DNA from 2 places in the Methylobacterium sp. V23 genome. Region 1 is predicted to be linked to the other one. Evidence: predicted binding sites of a transcription regulator. Region 1 holds the regulator's gene; the other holds the start of a gene.
What was found. Region 1 encodes LexA, which represses DNA repair genes until DNA is damaged. Its sites were predicted from a motif close to TGTTCNNNNTGTGTTCNG; they were not measured.
Positions count from the first base shown of each region.

Region 1 (7,797 bases):
CGACGCCGTTCCTCGTCGCGCGCCCGTTCGGTCTGGCCCTGGTGCTCGCCGCGATGGCCGCGCTCCTCGGCTTCGCCGCCGCCGCGGCGCGGGTCCGCTGGGTCGACGGGCCGATCCTCGCCCGCACCACGATCGGTCCGCTGGTGGGCACCATCGAAGGCTTGGACGAGCGGGAGCAGGGGGCACGCCTGATCATCCGCGTCGAGAGTTTCGGCACTCTCGGCGCCCAGGTCCGCCCGGTCCGGGTGCGCGTGTCCTATCGCAAGGCGAACACCCTGAAGCCGGGCGACCGCATCGCCGCGACCGCACGCCTGCTTCCGCCGCCGGAGGCCGCCCGCCCCGGAGGCTACGACTTCGCCCGGGATGCCTTCTTCCGTGAGATCGGCGCGGTGGGCTCCCTCGTCGGCAAGGTCGCGTTGCGGCCGTCAGCCGAGCCGGCGGACTGGCAGGTTCGCCTCGCTGCGGCCGTGGATGCGGCCCGAAACGCCCTGACGCGCCGTATCACCGACGCCAACGGAGGCCAAGCCGGGGCGGTGGCCGCGGCCCTGGTGACGGGCAAGCGCGGCCTGATCAGCCCGGAGACCAACGACATCCTCCGCGCCGCCGGCATCTACCACGTCGTGTCGATCTCGGGCCTCCACATGGTCCTGGCGGCCGGCGTGGTGTTCTGGCTGGTGCGGGCACTCCTGGCCGTCGTTCCGTTCGCGGCCTTGCACTGGCCGATCAAGAAGATCGCCGCTGCCGTCGCCATGGTGGGCGTCACGGCCTACTGCGTCTTCTCCGGCTGGGACATCGCCGCCGAGCGTTCGCTGATCATGACCCTCGTGATGCTCGGCGCGATCCTGGTCGACCGCCCGGCGCTCAGCATGCGCAACCTGGCCATCGCCGCCCTGATCGCCCTGGCCCGCGAGCCGGACGGCCTCCTCGGCCCGAGCTTCCAGATGTCGTTCGGGGCGGTCGCCGGCCTGATCGCCTGCGCGCCGCTGATCGCGGGACGCGCGCTGCAGCGCGATGGGGCCGGCCCGCTCCCCCGGATCTTCGCCCTGGTGACCACCGCGGTCATCGGCACCCTGGCGACGACCCTCGTGGCCCAGATCGCCACCGCGCCCTTCGCCACCTATCACTTTCAGACGGTGCAGCCCTTCGGGCTGGTGGGCAATGCGCTCACCCTGCCGCTGGTCTCCCTGGCGGTGATGCCGTCGGCGGTTCTCGGGATCCTGGCCTATCCGTTCGCACTGGATCAGCCGGTCTGGTGGGCGATGGGCCTCGCGGTGCGGGGGATGCTCGCCATCTCCACCTGGATTGCGGGCTTCGGACACGCCGTCGTGGTGGTCCCGGCCTTCGGCACGGGCGCCCTCGGCCTTCTGGCAGTGGCCCTGATCGTCCTGACGCTTCCGGCCTCTTCGCTGCGCTGGCTCGGCCTCATCCCGGCAGCGATCGGCCTGGCCTGTGCCGCCGCCCCGGACCGCTACGACATCTACATCGATCGTGAGGGGGCAGGCGCAGCCATCCGCGAGCGCAACGGGCGCCTCGCCACCCTTGGACGGCCGCTCCCCTTCGTGCTGGCGCAATGGCTCAAGGCCGATGGCGACGATCGGAGGGTGCAGGACATCGCGGGGTATCAGGGCTCACGCTGCGATGGCCTGGGTTGTACCCTCACAACGCCGGACGGCCGCGTGCTCGCCTTGATCACCGACAAGCGCGCCCTCGGGGAGGACTGCGCCCGGGCCACGATCTTGATCACCCGGCAATCCGCACCCGCAGGCTGTGCCGCGCCGATCGTCGTCGACCGGGATTTCCTGGGATCGCACGGCGCAACCGCCATCCGCTTCACCTGCGATGGGCCGACCCTCGTCACCGCGAAGCATCCCGGCGACGTCGTGCCATGGCGTGCAACCCCGTCACCGCCGCCGTCGGATCAGACGGGACCACGCCCGCAACCGTCGCCACCGTCGGCGACGGCTCTACCGGCGATCCCCGAGCGCACCGACGATCCGTTGGACCCTGCCGGTGAACAACCGAACGGAGAAATCCTTCAGTAGCGGCGCACGAGGCTGACGAGCCGTCCCTGGATCTGCACCCGATCCGGGCCGAGGACCCGCGTCTCATAGGCCGGGTTCGCCGCTTCCAGGGCGATGGATGAGCCGCGCCGGCGCAGGCGCTTCAGCGTGGCTTCCTCGTCGTCGATGAGCGCCACGATGATGTCGCCCGTATTGGCCGTATCCTGCTTGCGAATCACGACCAGGTCGCCGTCGAGGATGCCGGCATCAACCATCGAATCACCGCGCACTTCCAAGGCGTAATGCTCGCCACCGGCCAGGAAATCGGGTGACATCGTCACCGAATGACTCTGTTCCTGGATGGCCGAGATGGGCGTACCCGCCGCGATCCGACCCATCACCGGGATGGTCACCGCCCGACCGCTCTCGTCGGTGGCTTGCGTGGTCGGCAGGCGGGAGACCGATGCGCCGGCCGGCAGGCCCTTGCCTTTACCGCCTTCGACCACGCTCGGCGTGAAGCGTCGAACCTCGGGGGCCGGTGCGGTGCGCGGGGTACCCGAATTCCCGCCCAGGCTCTCCGGCATCCGGATCACCTCGATCGCCCGCGCCCGGTTGGGCAGCCGGCGCAGAAAGCCGCGCTCCTCGAGGGCCGTGATCAGGCGGTGAATGCCCGACTTCGACTTCAGGTCGAGAGCGTCCTTCATCTCGTCGAACGACGGGGGAACGCCGCTCTCGCGCATCCGGAGCTGGATGAACTGGAGCAGGTCCAGCTGCTTACGCGTCAACATGCAGGGCACTCTTCGTTAGGGCCACGGATCGCGGCGGGTGGCACCAGAAACAAACCACGAACACGTTAAACGTTCCGTAAGTGTTCTGCAAGGGTTCCTGTCTAGAGGCCCCTTGCCCAACGCAATGGCGCGATGGGGATTGTGGAACGCGGTGTTGAGTTCGACAGCAACGCTTCAGGTCAGTCGATTGCCCGCGTCTCCGCGATCGCCTGCGTCTCCGCACATGCCGGCTTCGGCTAGCGCTGCCCGGTGCCTCCTGTCTTGGGCCGATCGCCGGGCCCGTGACCGGCCGTCTCGGTCGGGTCGCGGGGATCGTGCCAGAAGGTATCGAACAGGCGCTGCATCGCGCGGGCGTTCTCCTGTTGTACCTCCAGGCCCGTCTGAAACATCTGCTGCATCAGGTCGAAGGGCGCTTCCGCGGAGGACGTGTCCGGCGCGGCCGGTTCGGGCCGGGACGAGGCCGCGAGCCGCGCTGGGCGCGGCCGGACCTGAGGCGCGGGCGCCGCGGGCTCCGGGGCACTGCCGCCGGATTTCAGGAACACCTGCATCATCTCCGACCAGGCATTGGGCGGGAAGCCGAAAGGGTTCGCCTCCGCGCGCGGCGCCGGCGCTGCGGCGGGCGCCTGGTTGATCATGACGTGGACGATCCCCGCCACCACCATGCCCGCCATGATCGGCAGCATCTGCTTCAGGGCCGGCATCGCGACGCCGCTGACGGCGGCGGCCTGTTGCAGAACCGCCTGGCTCAGGTGGGGCGAGCCGAAGAGTTGCTGGACCAGCATGTCCATCTGCGGCGTGGCGCTCGACGCCTTCGACGCGGCAGGCCCAACGAGGTTGAAGAGATGCGCGAAGCCGGTCGGATCCTGGGCGACGTTCCGCTGCAGCCCCATCGTCAAGGCCGGGAGCAGGGCTTGCATCGCGCGCAGGCTCTGCTCCGGCGACAAGCCGAACTGCCGTCCGAAACCCTGCGCGCTGGCGCCCCCCTGCGCCTGAAGGAGATCGAACACATTGAACATGGCGGCCTCGCGGACGGACAACGGCTTTCCCGGTCATCGACCCGGGCGCGCCCCGCGAAGTCTGTCGCATCCGGTCAGCACTGACCAGCCCGGGCGCCTCACCACGGCCTGATTCCCCGCCGACGGGAGCCTGCATCAACCTGTTTCTCAACCCGGACCTGCGATGCGCTTCCCTTCGCCCCTGATCGAGGCGCGCCTGGTGCGGCGCTACAAGCGCTTTCTCGCCGATCTTCAGCTTGCCGATGGATCCCTGATCACGGCCCATTGTCCCAATCCGGGGGCGATGCTGGGACTTGCCGTGCCGGGCGCGCGCGCCCTGCTGTCCGACGTCCGCAGCCCGACGCGCAAGCTGCCCTTCTCATGGGAATTGGTGGAGGCGGACCTGCCCGGCGGCCGGCAATGGGTCGGGATCAACACGATGCGGCCGAACGCCCTGGTGGCGGAGGCCTTCGCCGCCGGCGGCCTGCCGTCCCTCGCCGGCTACACGAACCTTCGCCCCGAAGTCCGCTACGCCCAGGCCAGCCGCGTCGATTTCCTCGCCACGGGGGAGGGGGTGCCCCCCTGCCATGTCGAGGTGAAGAACTGCCACCTGATGCGCCGGCCCGGCCTTGCGGAATTCCCGGATTGCGTCGCCGCCCGCAGCGCCCGTCACATGATGGACCTCGCGGCCGTCGTCGAGGCCGGGGGACGGGCCATGGTCATCATCGTGGTGCAGATGTGGGCGGATCGCTTCGACGCCGCCCGGGACCTCGATCCCGCCTTCGACCGGGCGCTCCAGACGGCTCGGGCCGCCGGCGTCGTGGTGCACGCCCATCGCTGCCGCATCGACCCTGCCGGGATCACCGTGGCGGATGCCATTCCGGTGCTCTAGGGCGCGCCTCCTGGGAGGACCGATCGGACCCCTCAGTCGGCCCGCTCGAAGATCAGGTTGAGGCGGGTCCGGGCGATCCGGTGATAGCCGTGCTGCTCGAGCAAGGCGGGCAGGTCGATCTGCCACTGGTCGGTGCCGTTCTCGACGATCAGCAGTCGCGGGTGGAGGCTTGCGGGCGCGGCGCGCAGGAAGGGTTCGAGGATCAGGTCCTCCGCGCCCTCGACATCGAGCTTCATCGCGTCGATGCGGGTGATGCCCTCTCCGCGAGCGAGATCGAGCAGGGGCACGGCGGGCACGCGGATCTGCGCGCCCTCGTTCGTCCCGACGATCTTCAAGCTGGATTCGCCTCGGTTGCGAGGGTCGACGAACAGGGTGAGCTCGCCGGCCTTGTCGGCGACCGCGCAGGCCACCGCCTTGACCGTCCCGAACGGGTTCTGACCGATGTTGTAGGTCAGGCGGTCGAACACGTCCGGCTGCGGCTCGACGGCGAGGATGCGGGCGCGCGGCCCCGCGAAGGCCGCCACGAACAGCGCGTAGGCGCCGATATTCGCGCCGATATCCAGGAAGGTGCAGCCGGGCTGCAGCTTCGCCCGGAGGAGTTCGCGCTCCTCCGGATCGAAGAACTGCGGCGTGAAGAGCACCTTCTTCTCGCAGTTGTTGTTGTAGGGGTAGAGCCGCATACGGGCGCCGTAGCGCTCGACGTCGAGGGGCGCACCGCGCAGCAGCCCGATCGCCACCCGGCGCAGGAACAGGGCGACGCGTCGGCCTGCCCAGCTCGCGTACGAGATCCGGCCCGTCTGCCGAGCGATCCGCGCGACGAGGCCAGTGGGAGCGTAGGTGCCGTAGGGCTGCGTGTCTTTCATCGTGCGTGCTGATGCCAGCGCGCGGGCGCGGCGGCAAGCGACGGTCTCGCGGGCGGACGGAAAGGCAGGCGGGATCCCGAGCCGATCCGCGCGGCAGACCCCTCGGGACCATCACCGTGGATCGCAGATGCGATCGACCCGTCATGGCGCTGGGGAAGCTGGCGCAAATCTTCGCCGCCGTGTTTGGTGCTCAGACCTGTTCCATTGTGGCAACACCACGACTGAAACCCAGTCCGCGCGACCTAGTTTGCCCGAAAAATAGGCGTCTGCACAAAGGATAGCTTTGCCGTAACAGGGAACCTTTGAGAACGTCGCCCTAACGCAGATTCTCTCGCAGAGTTCCCATCGCCATGCACCGCTCGCTCCTCGCCCTTTCGGCCGTCCTGATGTCATCGGTCTGCGCCTTTGCGGCCGACATGCCGGCGAAGGTGCTCGCGGTTCCCGCCCCGCCCGCGCCGTGCAAGGCCGAGATCACCTTCCCGGCCTATGGCGGTGTCATCAAGCAGAACCCGAACCCGTCCTGCCTGACGCTCGGCGCCTTCGGCGACATCTATGTCGGCGGTGCGGTGACGGGCTACTTCTACACCCAGCCCAACCAGTACACGTTCTCCCCCGCTCCGCTGCCGAGTGATCGGGCCGGACGCGTGGACGTCTCGAACCTGATGGGCTTCATCCAGAAGGCCGACGGTCCGTTCCAGTTCTACGCCGCCTTCGGCGCCTACTCGATCCCCGGCCTCGGCCTGCCGATCTACGGTACGTTCGACCAGACGGATCTGCTGTATTCCCCCGCGCCGATCGTGTTCGGCAAGTACGTGATCAACGACAACTGGTCGATCCAGGGCGGCCGGATGCCAACCCTCATCGGCTCCGAACTGCCCTTCACCTTCCAGAACCTGAACATCTCGCGCGGCCTTCTCTTCGGCCAGGAGAACGTGATCAACCAGGGCGTGCAGGTGAACTACTCGGATGGTCCGTGGGCCGCCTCGTTCGCCGCGACCGATGGCTTCTATTCCGGCGAGATCAACTGGGTCACGGGTGCGATCACCTACAAGATCGACGCCGCCAACACGGTGGGCATCAACGGCGGCACGCATTTCTCCAGCTACACCAACTTCGACTTCGCCGACCCGTTCGGTCGTCGCGGCCTTCGCTTCCAGTACGCCACGCCGGTCTCGCTGCAGAACAGCAGCATCATCAGCGCCAACTACACCTACGCGGACGGTCCGTGGATCGTGACGCCGTACGTCCAGTACACCAACGTGGAGCAGAACGCCGTCCTTGGTCTCGCCGGGGCCGAAACCATCGGCGGCGCCCTCCTCGCCAGCTACGCCTTCACGGACAACTTCGCTCTCGCGGGCCGCGTCGAGTACATCAGCCAGAGCGGCAATCGCAACAATCCGTTCGGCCAGACCTCGGTGCTCTACGGCGCCGGCAGCTCGGCCTTCTCCTTCACGGTCACCCCGACCTTCACCTTCGATCGCTACTTCGTCCGCGGCGAGTTCTCGACCGTGCAGCTCTACGACGTCACGCCCGGCCTCGGCTTCGGCCGCAGCGGCCTGAAGACTTCGCAGGAGCGCTACATGCTGGAGACCGGCATCACCTTCTGATCCGATCGAAACGATCCGGTTCGACGAAACGCGGCGGCAGGGCACCCTGCCGCCGCTTTCATTTGCGGCCTGCCGTCACCGGGGGGCTTCCGTCCGCACGCGCAGCGGTTCAAGGAGGCGGAACCATGCCCCGACCGATAAGGCCCGAGACCATGCAGAGCTTCGATTCCGACAGTGTTTCCCTCGCCTATATCGACGTCCCGGCCGTCGGCGGGTCGGGCGACCCGGTTCTGCTGATCCACGGCTTCGCCTCGAATCATGCGGTGAACTGGGTCAACACGCTCTGGGTCCGGACCCTGACCCAGGCCGGCTACCGCACGATCGCGCTCGACAACCGGGGACATGGCGAGAGCCAGAAGCTCTATGACCCGGAGCTCTATGGCGCGGATCTGATGGCCCAGGATGCGCGGCGCCTGCTCGACCATCTCGAAATCCCCAAGGCCGACATTATGGGCTACTCGATGGGCGCGCGCATCGCCGCCTTCCTCGCCCTCGATGCGCCGGAGCGCGTCCGCTCGCTGCTGCTCGGCGGCCTCGGCCTGCACCTCGTGGAGGGCAAGGGCCTGCCGGACGGGATCGCCGAGGCCCTGGAAGCGGAGCCCGGCGCACCGGCCCCGAATCCGACGGCCGCCGCGTTCCGGACCTTTGCCGA
Region 1 is NZ_PDHT01000017.1:19,828-27,624, reverse strand. Features, by position in the region: gene CRT23_RS16645 (ComEC/Rec2 family competence protein) at 1-2,042, shown strand, start outside; gene lexA (transcriptional repressor LexA) at 2,036-2,788, opposite strand; gene CRT23_RS16635 (DUF937 domain-containing protein) at 3,025-3,804, opposite strand; gene sfsA (DNA/RNA nuclease SfsA) at 3,968-4,675, shown strand; gene CRT23_RS16625 (FkbM family methyltransferase) at 4,708-5,538, opposite strand; gene CRT23_RS16620 (outer membrane beta-barrel protein) at 5,889-7,145, shown strand; gene CRT23_RS16615 (alpha/beta hydrolase) at 7,298-7,797, shown strand, end outside.

Region 2 (7,797 bases), on a different contig from region 1:
GCCCGACTACGTGCAGACCATCTGCCCGCAATTCACCTGGACCGACATCAACTTCCAGCGCGTGCCGACGGTGGACACCTCGAATCCCTTCATCGCCCGCTGGATCCCGACGGCCGACGAATCGATGGTGGTGATCCGGTTCAAGGACCCCAAGGGCATCGACTTCTCCTACCTGATCTCGATGATCCAGGGCTCCTTCATGAGCCGCGCCAACTCCATCGTCATCCCGGGGGGCAAGCTCGACCTTGCCATGCAGCTCATCCTGACCCCGATCATCATGCAACTCGTCGAGCGCAAGCGCCGCATGGCCTGAGCGCGGCCACGAGGCTCCAGAGGAACTCCCTATGAACGGCCCGATCATCTCGCCCTCGATCCTCTCGGCGGATTTCGCCAAGCTCGGCGAGGAGGTGCGCGCGGTGTCCGAGGCCGGGGCCGACTGGATCCACCTCGACGTGATGGACGGACACTTCGTGCCGAACCTCACCTTCGGCCCGGCGGTGATCAAGGCCCTGCGGCCGCACTCGACCAAGCCCTTCGACGTGCACCTGATGATCGCCCCGGCCGACCCCTACCTCGCGGCCTTCGCGGAGGCCGGCGCCGATGCGATCTCGGTCCATGTCGAGGCCGGCCCGCACATCCACCGCTCGCTCCAGGCGATCCGCGACCTCGGCAAGCGCGCCGGCATCGCCCTCAATCCGGGGACGCCGGCCTCGGCGATCGAGCCGCTCCTCGACCTCGTCGACCTCGTCCTGGTGATGACGGTCAATCCGGGCTTCGGCGGCCAGAGCTTCATTCCCTCGACCCTGGAAACCATCCGGCGGATCCGGGCGATGACCGCCGGCCGCGACATCGACATCGAGGTCGACGGCGGCATCGGCCCCGAGACCGTGGCGCTGGCCGCCCGCGCGGGCGCCAACGCCTTCGTGGCCGGCAATGCCGTGTTCAAGGGCGGGCCGTCCGGCTACGGGGACCGGATCGCGGCGATCCGCGCGGGTGCCGCGGAGGTCGGAGGCGGTCCCCTCTCATGCTGAGGGCGCTGATCTTCGACGTCGACGGGACGCTCGCCGAGACGGAGGACCTCCACCGGCAGGCCTTCAACGGTGCCTTCGCGGATCTCGGCCTGCCCTGGTCCTGGTCTCCGGCGCGCTACGCCGATCTGCTGACGGTGATGGGCGGCAAGGAACGCCTGCGCCACTACGTCGAGACCGAGCACGCCGACGCGGTCGAGACCCTGCGCCCGCGCATGGGCGAGATCCACGACCGCAAGACCCGCCGCTACGGCGACCTCGTGGAGGGCGGCAGCCTCGGCCTGCGCCCCGGGGTGGGCCGCCTGATCGCGGAGGCGCGGGCGGCCGGGCTCAAGCTCGCGGTGGCCAGCACGACGAGCCGACCCAACGTCGACACCCTGCTGCGGATCAACTTTCCCGCGGGCGACATCCCGTTCGACGTCATCGCCTGCGGCGACGAGGCGCCGCGCAAGAAGCCGGCCCCGGACGTCTTCGAGCTCGCGCTCGCGCGCCTCGACGTCCCGGCCGCGGAGGCCGTCGCCTTCGAGGATTCCGCCGCCGGCATCCGTTCGGCCCTGGATGCCGGGTTGCCGGTGATCGCCACGCGCAGCCGCTACACCGAGAGCCACCGCCTCGACGGGGCGTTCTCGGCCGTCTCCGATCTCGGCGAGCCCGGCGCCCCCCATCGGCACCTGTCCGGATATGCCTGGCCGGACGGCGTCGTCACGGTCGGCGCCCTGCGCGACTGGCACGCGCAGGTCACCGGCTGAAGGTCACCGGCTGAGGGTCACCGGCTGAGGGTCGGCGTCAGGGCCTCGGACGCCGCGGCTCGCCGCGTCCGCGCGGGGCGCCCTCGGCGCGGGTCGGGAACAGCATCGCCCCGGCGACGATCCCGAGCGCACCCGTCAGCGCGAGCCTGAGCCATCGCGGCGACCCCGCGTCGGTGCGGGGCCGGGTCCGGAGATCCCTGCCGCTGCTTTCGGGCCGTGCCCGATCGATCGCCTGCTGTGTCATCGCCCCAGGATAGTCCCTGTCCGCCGGATAGCCATGGGGGATCGCGCCCGAGGCCGCGCACGCTGCGGCGCAGCGTTGTCACGGGCGCGGCCCGCGGCCTATAAGCCGGCCAACCCCGCTCCGTCCGGCATCGCGGACCCGCCGCCCCGGCATAGGCTCCTGGCATATGGCCTAGGTAGATTGCCTCGGCAGATGGCCCCCGCGATCCGGTCTCGTTCCTACCAGTCTAGGGTCACGTCATGGCCGGCCATTCCCAGTTCAAGAACATCATGCACCGGAAGGGCCGCGTCGACGCGGTCCGGTCGAAGCTGTTCGGCAAGCTCGCCCGCGAGATCACGGTCGCGGCCAAGCTCGGGCTGCCGGACCCGGCGATGAATGCCCGTCTGCGCGCCGCCATCATCGCCGCCCGCGCCGAGAACGTGCCCAAGGACAACATCGAGCGCGCGATCAAGAAGGCGCAGGGGGCCGATGCGGAGAGCTACGACGAGATCCGCTACGAGGGCTACGGCCCCGGGGGCGCCGCCCTGATCGTCGAGGCGCAGACCGACAACCGCAACCGCACGGCCAGCGACGTGCGCTCGGCCTTCACGAAGTCCGGCGGCAGCCTGGCGGAGACGGGCGCCGTCTCCTTCATGTTCGACCATGTCGGCGTGGTGGAGTTCGAGGCCAAGGTCGCGGATGCCGACACCATGCTGGAGGCCGCGATCGAGGCCGGTGCCGACGACGTGCGCTCGGACGAGTCCGGCCACGAGATCACCTGCGCGCAGGAGGCCTACGGCGAGGTCTCGAAGGCCCTGGAAGCCCGCTTCGGCGAGCCGCGCCGCACGGCCCTGGTCTGGAAGGCGCAGAACACCATCGAGGTCGACGACGAGACCGGCGAGAAGCTGATCCGCCTCGTGGAGGTGATCGAGGACCAGGACGACGTCCAGAACGTCTTCGTCAACTTCGCCCTGTCGGACGCCCTGATGGAGAAGCTCCAGGGCTGAGCGAAGGCCCCCGCCTCAGGCGGCCTTCACGGTCTCGAGGAAGCGGTTCACCTCGCTGCCGAGCTGATCGGCCTCCTGCGCCAGCGCGGAGGCCGAGACCAGCACCTGGGCGGCCGCGGCGCCCGTCGCCTCGGCCGACTGGGCGACGCCCCCGATGGTGCCGGTGATCGCCCCCGTGCCGGTCGCCGCCTCGGCCACGTTGCGGATGATCTCCCGGGTCGCGGATCCCTGCTGGTCCACCGCCGCCGCGATGGCGTCCGCGGTCTGGCTCATGGTGCGGATCTGCGCGGCGATCGCCTCGATGGCCGTCACCGCCTCGCCGGTCGTGCCCTGGATCGCGTTGATCTGCTGGGTGATCTCGTCCGTGGCCCGGGCGGTCTGGTTGGCGAGTTCCTTGACCTCCGCCGCGACCACGGCGAAGCCCCGGCCCGCCTCGCCGGCGCGCGCCGCCTCGATCGTCGCATTGAGGGCCAGCAGGTTGGTCTGGCCGGCGATGCCGGAGATCATGCCGACGACGTCCCCGATCCGGGCCGCGCCCGTGCTGAGGGCATGAACCAGGCGGCCGGTGGCATCGGCCTGCCCCACCGCGCCCTGGGCCATCCGGGCCGAATCCGCGACCTGCCGGCCGATCTCCGCGACGGAGGCGCCGAGTTCCTCGGCGGCGCCGGCGACGCGACCGACATTCTGCGCGGCCATCTCGGCGGCGCCGACCACGGATCCGGCGCGTCCCGCCGTACCCTCTGCGGTTCCGGTCATGGCCTGGGCCGTGCCCTGCATCGCCGCTGCCGCCCGCGTGACCCGGCCCAGGATGTCGCTCACCGTCGTCTCGAAGTAGTGGGCGGTCTGCTGCATGGCGGCCTTGCGCTGCGCATCGGCGCCCGCCCGCGCCAGCGCGCTCTCCGATTCCAGGACCCGCATGCGGTCCATCTGCGCCTGCATCGCTCCCTCGGAGGCCGTCTGCGCCGCGAAGGTCGTCGCGATGGTGCGGGCGACCCAGGCCAGCACGCCGGTTTCGAGGAGCAGGATGACCGCGTGCAGCATCACGCGGGCGAGGTCCGAACTCTTGGCGCCGCCGGGGAAGATCAGGGCCGGCATCACGAGGTTCAGGGTGAGGTGGTGGCCGGCGATGGCGGCGGCGCAGGCCACCAGGATGGTCCAGTCGCACCAGGCGACGATCACCGCCATGCAGGCGAAGAAGTACATGTGCAGGTCGACCTGCCACGGATGTCCGGCCAGGGCCGAGAGCAGGATCGCCGCCATGCCGATCAGGGACAGGCTGCTCACCAGCCGGGTTGCCAGGCCGAGGGCGGAGCGCCGCCACATCAGCGTGCTGAGACCCGCCAGGGCGCCGGCGACCGACAACGGCACCAGGGTCGGATTGCCAGCGAGCCAGGCCGCGAGCGCGACGATCGGCAGGTGCAGCCAGAGGATGCCGATGAGGAAGCGGCCAAAATGCTGCCGAAGGGTGTCGAGGTTGGTCATCGGCGGGTCGGATCCAGAGGCGAGCGTCGGGGTCGTCGGGTCTGGTCGAGGTCGTCGGGTCTGGTTGGAGCGATCAGGTCTGTGCGGTGGGCGTGCAGCCCGTCGCGAACCAGGCGTCGAGGTCGGAGGATCCGGCCCGCACCGCCAGGACGTGGGGCCCGCCGCCCGGGCGCAGGATGGTGCCGCCCGCGCGGGCGACGATGGCGGCGACGTCCTGGCCGGGGGAACCGATCACTGCCACGGTCCCGCAGGTGGTCGGCGCCACCAGCCCGGCCGGCAGGACCAGGGTCGCACGGATCGCCAGGGGCCCGAGGAGCCGGTTCGGGCGATGGGCCGGGGAGTCGTTCACGAGGAAACCCGTCCGCCTGGAAGGTGTCCTGTGTTAATACAGGCCCATAGTCTAAGAAGCAGTTACAGAGCCGTATTGGAGCATGGTCAGCCCGGGGCTGATCTGACTTTCGCGGCCTCCGGGATGGGTCCGCAGGGCGCGCCGGTGCGCCACCGATCGCGGCACCGCGCGGGTGCGGATTGGCATAACGTTCCGTTCACGGTATGTCCCTAACGCTCGCACGGCGCGATGTTCGCGCCCGGAGCCGCGCCAGCCATGACCCTGTCCGCATGACCGTTCCCGTTCGCATCCTCGGCATCGATCCGGGCCTGCGGCGCACCGGCTGGGGCGTCGTCACGGCCACGGGGACCAAGCTCGCCTACGTCGATTGCGGCGTCGTCACCTCGGACGGGGACCTGCCCCTCGCCCTGCGCCTGCGCGAGCTCTACGAGGGCATCACCCGCATCGTCGGGGCTTTCCAGCCGGACGAGGTGTCGGTGGAGGAGACCTTCGTCAACAAGGACGCGCAGGCGACGCTGAAGCTCGGCCATGCCCGCGCGGTGGCGCTGCTGGTCCCGGCGCTGGCCGGCATGCCGGTGTTCGAGTACTCCGCCAACCTGATCAAGAAGACGGTCTCGGGCTCGGGACACGCCGACAAGGTCCAGATCCAGGCCATGGTGAAGTTCCTGCTGCCGAAGGCCGAGTTCAAGGTGGCCGACGCCGCCGATGCGCTCGCCATCGCCATCACCCACAACAGCCATCGGGGCGCCCACGCCCTCAAGCGCCAGCACGTCCCGGTGGCCGGGACGAGCAGCCTGGCGGCGGCCCGCATCGCGGCGGCCCTGGCCCGCAACTGAGCGCGGCCGCGCCCTGGACTCTGCCCGGGCGCTTGTGCAGTGCCTCTGGGCGCAACGCGCGCTGGGCGGAGATCGAACGGAATGGCCGACCACGGAACGATGCGGCCGGCGCTGCCGGTCGGCGAGACGCTGCGGGACGGCGTGACGTCCGCGCTCCCGGCGATCCGCGCCCTCGGCTCGGCCACCACCGTGGCGTTCCTCATCGTCCTGGCCAAGGAGGCCGCCCACACGCTGATGGGCGACCCGACCCGGCCCGCGCGCTTCCAGGACGACCTCTTCCTCGTCGACGGCCTCTGCACGATCCTGCTCGCCCCCTACTGGATGGCGATGTTCCGGCTCATCCTGGGCGCCGACGGCTCCGTGCGCGCCGTCGTCGAGGGCCGGGCGGGCCCGTTCCAGGACTTCCTCGCCCTCGAGCTGTTCTGGCTCCTGGTCAGCGGGGTGCTGGACCGAAGCCTCTCGCCGGAGAGGCTCGGTCCGGTCGCGCTGATCGTCGGCCTGCTCGCCTGGATCGCCCTCCTGCTCCTGCAGATCCGGACCAGCATGCTCGCGCCGGCCCTGGCGGTCGGCGCCCCCGACGCGACCCTGCGCGGCACGCTCGCGCTAACCCGCGGATCGACCGCCCGGATCGGCGTGATCCTGGTGGCCACGATCCTGCCCCTGGGTCTCGTGGACCGGATGCTGCACGCGCCCGAGCGCGCCGGCGTCGACCTGCCCCCCGTCGTCCTGGCCGTCCGAATCCTCGCCTCCAGCCTCATCGACATGGCGCTGCTCGTCCTGGTGACGGCCCTCCTGGCGGGGATCTACCGACGCCTGCGGCCGTCGCAGCGCGGCCTCACTCCACGGCCTTGAACTCGCCCTCGAGCCGCAGGGACACCTCGTCGCCGAGGAGCGGCAGGAAGGCGTTGATGCCGAAATCCGAGCGCTTGATCACCGCCCGTCCGTCGAACCCGACCGTGTAGGCCTTGTTCACCGGGTTGATCCCGGCCTGGTTGAAGGTGGCGTCGAAGGCGACCGGCCTCGTCACCCCCTTCAGGGTCAGGTCGCCGTTGACCCGCGCGGTGGTGGGGCTCGTCGGCTCGATGCCGGTCGCCGTGAACGTGGCCTTGGGGAACTTCGCGGTGTCGAAGAAGTCCGGCGCCTTGAGGTGCTGGTTGAGCCGGTCGTCGAGGCCGTTGACGCTGTCGGTGCCGATGGTGACCGTGAGGGTCGATTTCGCCGGCTCCTTCGGGTCGAGCACCGCCTGCGCGGTCACGTCGGTGATCTGGCCGTAATAGGTCGAGAAGCCGAGGTGGCTCACCGACCAGGTGATCTTGCCATGGGCGGAATCGAGCACGTAGGCGCCCGGACGGACCTGGGTCGGATCGCTGGACGGCGCGGCCGGCGTCACCGCGGCCGGCGTCTCGGCCGCCCGGGTCGCGCCGGCGGTGAACAGGAGCCCGAAGGCGAGGAGCAGCGCGGTCTGGCGCATCGAGGCGGTCATCCGTGAGTGGCGGGCAGGGCGCCTTTGATTTCACGAACGCCGCGCCGCCTCAAGGCAGGCCGGCCGCCGTCGCGCGGGAGCACAGGGTTCCGGACCATATGACGGTCCGGACCACATGGCGCTCGGGCGTTCCGGCCTGTAGGCAATCCGCCGGCGGATGGGCATCCGGCGGCGTGAGGGATGGGCGAGGCGATGATCGGCAAGCTGAAGGGCGTGGTGGATTCCTATGGCGAGGATTTCGTGATCCTCGACGTGCAGGGCGTCGGCTACGTGGTCCACTGCTCGGCCCGGACGCTCCAGCGCCTGCCCGGCATCGGCGAGGCCGCGGACCTCGCCATCGAGACCCATGTCCGGGAGGACATGATCCGGCTCTACGGCTTCCGCTCGGATGCCGAGCGCGAGTGGTTCCGTCTGCTTCAGACCGTGCAGGGTGTCGGCAGCAAGGTCGCCCTCGGACTGCTCTCGGTGCTCGAACCCTCGGCCCTCGCCTCGGCCATCGCCATGGGGGACAAGGGCGCGGTGGCGCGGGCTCCCGGCGTCGGTCCGCGCCTCGCCGCCCGCCTCGTGGCGGAACTGAAGGACAAGGCGCCGGCCTTCGCGCCCATCGATCCCGCGGTGATCGCCCTGTCGGGTGCGGTGG
Region 2 is NZ_PDHT01000001.1:335,511-343,307, forward strand. Features, by position in the region: gene CRT23_RS01530 (phosphoribulokinase) at 1-313, shown strand, start outside; gene rpe (ribulose-phosphate 3-epimerase) at 345-1,031, shown strand; gene CRT23_RS01540 (HAD-IA family hydrolase) at 1,025-1,777, shown strand; gene CRT23_RS01550 (YebC/PmpR family DNA-binding transcriptional regulator) at 2,261-3,007, shown strand; gene CRT23_RS01555 (methyl-accepting chemotaxis protein) at 3,023-4,489, opposite strand; gene CRT23_RS01560 (hypothetical protein) at 4,563-4,838, opposite strand; gene ruvC (crossover junction endodeoxyribonuclease RuvC) at 5,108-5,674, shown strand; gene CRT23_RS01570 (hypothetical protein) at 5,756-6,526, shown strand; gene CRT23_RS01575 (YceI family protein) at 6,510-7,145, opposite strand; gene ruvA (Holliday junction branch migration protein RuvA) at 7,350-7,797, shown strand, end outside.
Region 2: ruvC (crossover junction endodeoxyribonuclease RuvC) is a predicted target of LexA. The motif match lies at 5,032-5,049, and genes of this name have one in related genera.